Linked DNA regions of Bdellovibrio bacteriovorus. The protein of the gene in region 1 interacts with the protein of each later gene in a pairwise test. Links are inferred from orthologs where the notes say so. Each region holds a gene or a part of one and is shown in the gene's direction. Other genes may lie near its edges. The genes, in order: B9G79_RS09280 and B9G79_RS17370.

Evidence for each region.
Region 2: the proteins of B9G79_RS09280 (region 1) and B9G79_RS17370 interact in binary tests that used the Escherichia coli proteins (3 or more experiments, as listed by UniProt). The link is inferred for Bdellovibrio bacteriovorus from one-to-one orthologs.

What each region holds. Positions count from the first base shown.
Region 1 is NZ_CP020946.1:1,933,361-1,936,473, reverse strand. The notes cover bases 138-2,932. They hold B9G79_RS09280 (SufE family protein), read left to right. Parts: upstream 138-1,215; coding sequence 1,216-1,650; downstream 1,651-2,932. Other genes in these bases: B9G79_RS09270 (hypothetical protein), read right to left, coding at 2,666-2,932; B9G79_RS09275 (trypsin-like serine peptidase), read left to right, coding at 1,722-2,591; B9G79_RS09285 (hypothetical protein), read left to right, coding at 389-1,201; B9G79_RS09290 (phosphatase domain-containing protein), read left to right, coding at 138-380. Outside these bases: more of B9G79_RS09290, read left to right, coding at 1-137; more of B9G79_RS09270, read right to left, coding at 2,933-2,983. UniProt on the Escherichia coli protein: Participates in cysteine desulfuration mediated by SufS. Cysteine desulfuration mobilizes sulfur from L-cysteine to yield L-alanine and constitutes an essential step in sulfur metabolism for biosynthesis of a variety of sulfur-containing biomolecules.
Region 2 is NZ_CP020946.1:3,622,503-3,625,802, reverse strand. What follows is about bases 18-2,999. They hold B9G79_RS17370 (aminotransferase class V-fold PLP-dependent enzyme), read left to right. Parts: upstream 18-884; coding sequence 885-2,114; downstream 2,115-2,999. Other genes in these bases: B9G79_RS17360 (hypothetical protein), read left to right, coding at 2,678-2,999; B9G79_RS17365 (NifU family protein), read left to right, coding at 2,111-2,671; sufD (Fe-S cluster assembly protein SufD), read left to right, coding at 18-879. Also shown: more of sufD, read left to right, coding at 1-17; more of B9G79_RS17360, read left to right, coding at 3,000-3,300. UniProt on the Escherichia coli protein: Cysteine desulfurases mobilize the sulfur from L-cysteine to yield L-alanine, an essential step in sulfur metabolism for biosynthesis of a variety of sulfur-containing biomolecules.

The sequences.
Region 1 (3,113 bases):
AACAGATCTCAGAGGAATTCGCGGCCCGCAATGTGGAGTTTCATCAGTTCATTCGTATCGTGTACCCGAAGGCCAGTATTTTGCTGATGACCCCGCAGATGATGCAGGAGGGGCAGACTGGTTTTGTGACTCCCGTCGAAGTGGCCCTGGATCTGGAAAAAGCCGGCGTGCTGAAGGCGTCCTCGGTTCAGACTCTGATCAAGGCCGTTTTGCCTAAAATTCTTGAACAGCCCAACTACACCGCCGAAGGCGAAGTCGCGTTCCCGTATTTTGTGAACTGCCGTGATATGGTGTGGAAGTGGGATGATGCGATCACCCGTTTTGATGGCGTGAAAAGCGTTAAAGACCGTATTGTCAGCCGCTGCAAGCTTCGCCCGTAAGAGGATCCATGCTTTTAAAGTACCAGCTTCCCCGCATTTATGAAAACATACTGCCGCGCGAGATTCTGAATTTCGCGCCGGAAGAAAAAAAGGCCACCTGTGATGCCTGCGCCATGTCGCGCCCGCAGAACAAGGCCAAGATTCATTATCGCGCGGATCTGAAGTGCTGCACCTTCCATCCTTTTTTGGCGAACTATATGGTCGGGGCGACCTTCCTGGACAGCAGCGCCACCGAAGCTCACCGCATCTTCCGCGACAAGATTGAGCGCCGTGAATACGCACTTCCGATTGGTTTGGTGGCGCCGGTAAAATACCAGGTCCAGTTCAACAACCGTGAAGAAGGTGACTTCGGTCAGCGGGAAGACTGGTTGTGCCCGTATTACAACAAGGAAAGCCAGAACTGCAATGTGTGGCGCAACCGTGGGGTTGTCTGCACGACGTTCTTCTGCAAAAGCTCTTACGGGAAGACGGGTCTGAAATTCTGGGAAAAGTTCAGTAATTATCTCTGGTATGTGGAACTGGCCCTGTTGGAAGAGGCCCTGGCGATGCTGGATTTTTCCCCGCGCCAGGTGATGACTTTGTTGGACTATCACAATCGATTTGACGGCACAGCGGCCGAAAAAAAGTCCTGGGTGATCCCGGAAAAGCTCTCTCGCGAGCTGTGGAACGGGTATTATGATGATCAAGAGGGCTTTTATAAAAAGAGCTTTGAGATTGTGGCTAATTTGGATAAAAGTGCCTTCCATGAATTGATCGGTGAGCAGGGACAGTCTCTGGAAGAAGAGCTATTCACCATACTTCCCAAACTGAAAAGTGAATAAGCAGGGTTAGATATATGACTATTCAAGAAAAACAAAACAAGGTTATCCAGGATTTCTCAGCCCTTGCGCAATGGGAAGACCGCTACAAGAAGATCATCGACATGGGGAAGGCTTTGCCGGAAATGCCCGAGTCTTTGAAGACTGAGCAGAACGTGGTTAAAGGCTGCCAGTCCCAGGTCTGGTTGTCAGCGTCCTTGAATGATCAGGGGCAGGTTCTGCTTCAGGGTGACAGTGATGCTTTGATCGTGAAGGGTCTGGTGGGTTTGCTTTTGAATGTTTACTCCGGCTCCACTCCGTCAGAGATTTTAGCGACGCCGCCAGAATTTTTGAAAGCTTTGGGGTTTGAAGGAAATTTGTCTCCCAGTCGCGCCAACGGTCTTCACTCGATGCTGAAGCAAATTAAGCTTTATGCAACGGCCTTCGATTATTTGTTAAAAACAAAAAAATAGTTGTCTTTCCCTGTCACATTACACAAACTTGTAATGGTGGATGTTCATGATGAGCGTCCAGAGGGGACAAAGTGAAAAGGAATTCATTGGTCGCGTCCATCAGTGTCGCGGTTGCAGCAACGTTCTCAGTCGGTTTTGTTAATATCACTCCAAAAGTTATTTATGGCGAAGACAACCGTGTGGACGTGTACCAAGTCCAGCGCGCTGACATTCGTGAAATCGCGGACTCTACCGTGGCGTTGATTCCTTCGCGCTCTGTGGTGCGTGATGCTCAAGGCAACTTCAAAATCAACACAACAACCTATGGTCATGAATTGGATCTGTGTAAATCTGAGCCGTTCTTTGATCAGCCGACAGCCGCGAACTGTTCAGGCTCTCTGGTGGGTGAGGATCTGATCGCAACTGCTGGTCACTGTATCAGCACCAAAGACTGCGCCACTTACAGTTTTGTTTTCGGCTTCCGTATGCTGGATGCGAAAACAGCTCCGCAAACAATCGCGGCTGACGATGTCTACACTTGCAAAGAGATCGTGGCGCGCGAATACACTTCCGCTCAGGATTATGCCCTGGTTCGCCTGGACAGACCGGTTCGTGGTCACCGCGTTCTGACGATCCAGTCGACTCCGGTACAGCCGGGCGATGATATCTATGTGGTGGGTCACCCATCCGGTCTGCCAACCAAGATTGCCGATGGTGCGAAAGTTCGTTCTCAAAAGAACGGCTACTTCGTCACTAATCTGGACACCTATGGTGGGAACTCCGGTTCTGCTGTGTTTAATGCCCGCACAAATGAAATCGTGGGAATCCTTGTTCGTGGCGCACAGGACTTCGCCTATGACCGCGTAAATCAGTGCACAGTCAGCAATCGTTGCACGGACGAAGGCTGCCGTGGTGAAGATGTGACAAACATTTCTTTCATCTCTCAGGCCTTGAAGCAGTAATTTTTTTTAAAGATTTAACAACGAAAAACCCACAGCTTCCTCCGAGTTGTGGGTTTTTTGTTTTTTCAGGGCCGCTACTGATATCTCAGAGGACGGCCTGGTTCAGCAGGATCCGCGGGTCTGATCGGTTGAGCTTTAATAGCTCCTTCAGCAGGGCAGTCGCGGGTCGTGCTTTCAAGTCGGGCCATATCACCCAGTTTGTCCCGATGTGCTTCCCCTGCACAGGGCAGAAGAGGGGATTCCTTCTGAGTGTTGGCTGGTTTTCGTTTCAGTTCCTCATTTGTCACTGTGGCGCTGGACGCGTTTTGATCAGAAGTCATGCGTTCAGGAGCCCCTTTGACAAATTGAGGAACGATCATCAGAAGAGCCGTTAACCACAGGGCAAATTTCATAACGACCTCCTTTGCATCTTTCATTATAACTCAAGTTTGCAGGCTGGTATTTCTCAAGTGCAAGAGGTGGGCTGCGAGGATTGTGATTGTTAAAAGACAGGAATTTTGATCGCCTTAAGTCGGGCAAAAA
Region 2 (3,300 bases), 1.7 Mb from region 1 along the record:
TACATGGCAAAGCCGTTCGTGGTGAGTGTTGCCAAAGAAACGTCTGTGGAAAAACCTGTGAATTTCGTCTTCTTCACGTCAGCGGAAGGGGGCCCGTCATTGATGGTTTCTCCTCGCCTCAGCCTTGAAGTGGGCGCACGTTCTTCCGTGCGTGTGCTGGAAAGCCATTACGGCAAGACGGGCACCAGTTACTTTGCGAACTCGGTCAGCGACGTGCACGTTGGTGAAAGTGCCAAGCTTGTGTACGTGCGTGTTCAGGCCGAAAGCGAAAGTGCCGTGAATATCGGTCGCACCCGCATGGTGGTGGAAAAAGACGCTAACGTGGAAAGTCTGGCATTTGCGACGGGTGCAAGTCTGTCTCGCCATTCGTTGGATGTGATCTTGAACGGTCCTGGCTCCAACACAGAAATCCTGGGCGTGTACGCTGTTCGTGGCACCCAGCACGTGGACAACACGTCTTTGATCAACCATAAAGTGGGCGAGTGCAATACCAATCAGCTTTACAAAGGCATCCTGGACGGGGAATCCCGTGCCGTGTTCTGCGGAACCGTTCGCATCGAAAAAGGTGCGCAGAAAGCCAACTCGGCCCAGTTGAACAATAATCTGCTTTTAAGTGGCAAGGCGGAAGCCGACAGCAAGCCTTGTTTGCAGATCTATGCAGACGACGTGAAAGCGGCGCACGGCTCCACAGTGGGTCAGTTGAACCGCGAAGAGCTGTTCTATCTGCAATCCCGCGCAATCCCTAAAGAGAAAGCCATCCCGATGCTGAGCTACGGGTTCCTTTCTGAAGTGATTTATAAAATTTCCGACGAGAGCATCCAGAAATGGCTGTCTCGCCATCTGGACGAGGCGTTCAGCAGCCTTGCCCTGAATCGGTAAGTGTTATGAGCAATCTAGACGATATATTTGCCTCTGTAAGATCCCAGTTCCCGGCTTTGACTCAAAAAGTTCATGGCAAGAACCTGGTTTATCTGGACAGTGGGGCGACAACTTTGAAGCCGCAGTCGGTGGTCGACCGTATTGCGCATTTTTATTCTTATGAAACTTCCAATGTTCATCGTGGCGCTCACTATCTGGGTGATGTGGCGACGGGGCATTTCGAAGCGGCCCGCCAGAAGGTGGCCGAATTCCTGGGGGCCCGTCAGTCCGAGGAAATCATCTTTGTTCGCGGCACTACCGAGGGCGTGAATCTGGTGGCAAATTCCTGGGGTCTTTCGAACTTGAAAGCCGGGGATGAGATCCTGATCACCGTGATGGAGCATCACGGAAACATCGTGCCGTGGCAGATGGTCGCGGAAAAAGTCGGCGCCAAAGTTGTGGCGGCGGATATTCTGGATAACGGTGAACTGGATCTTGAAGATTTCAAAAAGAAATTGAACTCTCGCACGAAGATGGTGGCGTTCACCGCTTCTTCGAATGTTCTGGGCACCAATACGGACATGAAGCTTTTGACGAAGCTGGCTCACGAAGTCGGTGCGAAGGTTCTGGTGGATGGGGCCCAGATCGTGTCTCAGTTGCCGGTGAATGTTTCAGAGATTGATTGCGACTTCTTTGTGTTTTCTGCTCACAAGCTTTTCGGCCCTTTTGGGTTTGGGGCTGTGTACGGGAAAAAAGAGATTCTGGATCAGATGCCACCTTATCAAGGGGGCGGCAGCATGATTTCCAAAGTGACGATCGAAAAAACCACGTTCAATGATGTGCCGACTCGTTTTGAGGCTGGAACTCCGCACGTGGAAGGTGCGGTGGGTTTGCATGCGGCGCTGACGTTTGTTGAAAAGATCGGTCTGGATAAAATCCATAAGTATGAAATGGATCTTTTGAACTATGCGACGGGCAAGCTTCTGGAGATTCCGGATTTGAAAATCTATGGAACCTCTCTGAATAAAGGGGCGATTTTGTCCTTTAATCTGAAAGGGGCTCACCACTCTGACATTGGTCAGATTCTGGACCAGGAAGGTGTGGCAGTCCGAGCTGGTCATCATTGTACGCAGCCCCTGATGGCGCGTCTGGGAGTTCCAGGCACCGTCAGAGCGTCCCTTTCAGTGTATAATAATCGTGAAGATATTGATTCTATGGTTAAAGCCGTGGTGAAGGCCCGGGAGATGTTGTTATGAGCACCCAAGATGTACTGATTCGTATTCAGGCAACTCCAAACCCTAATGCGTGGAAATTCGTGTTGGATCGCGCCGTCTTGAATGAAGGAAAAGCGACCTATGCGGATGCCAAGGAAGCTGAGCAGAGCATTCTGGCGTCTTCCTTGTTCCAGGTGGAGGGCGTTCGTCAGGTTCACTTCTTCCAGAACGTGATCACGATCACTCATAATTTTGATGCGGATCCGGAAGAGATTCAGCGCAATGTTTGTTCGGTGATTCAGACCCGTATGCCAGCGCATAATCCGGCTGTGACCCAGATGGATGAAAAGAAGCTTCGCCGCGCCAGCCTTCCTCCTGAGGTCCAGCAGATCGAAGAGATTCTGGACCAAACGGTCCGTCCCGGTTTGCAAGGTGACGGCGGGGATCTGGATGTGGTGAAATATGAAGATAACAAGCTTTATGTCTTTTACCAGGGAGCTTGTGGAACCTGCCCAAGTGCCACTTCAGGAACACTGATGGCCATCGAGGGAATTTTGCGGGATCAATTCAATCCAACAATTGAAGTTATCCCGATGTGAGGATGAATGCAGTCAGCGCAAGGTGCTCAGAAGCAAACTCCAGACCGGGTTGAAAGATTTCGTCTGTTGTGTGAGCGCCTCGCCCTGGTTCTGGAAAAAGAGGGTTTGTCAGTCAAACCCTATCATGACCCCGCTCTGCCGCACTTCTGCCGGCTCGCCAATGACCAAAAAGACCTGGCTCTGCAGACTTTAAAAGATTATGTGGAGATCTGCCAGGAAGTTCAGGCTGAAAGCTACTCCCTGAAAGACTCTCCGCGCTTTTGTTGGAAGGCGCTGCGCCGTTGGGGCCTTGTGCCTTCTTCGGACTTCTTCGACAAGCTTGAAATGGCGAATATCGTTGAGATCTATACCAGCGACAACCTGCAGATCTTCCGCAATTTGCGTTTCTTTGAGGTTTCAACCTACACCTTGGAAGAACTCTATACCCTTGAGTGGTGGAAACTTTACGGGCGTGAAGAGGCGGTGACTCGCGACCTCTTTGCTGCGGCTCTGGATCTGCTCAGTGGAAAAGTCCCCGGGACCATGAGGTTTCAGGTGGGAAAGCATCAATTGTGGGAGCTGTGTTCGGAGGGCCTGCGGCGCTTTGAGGTGGAGCCTCGCTATGCCAGTTCTCTCCGTCGCAACGGAGA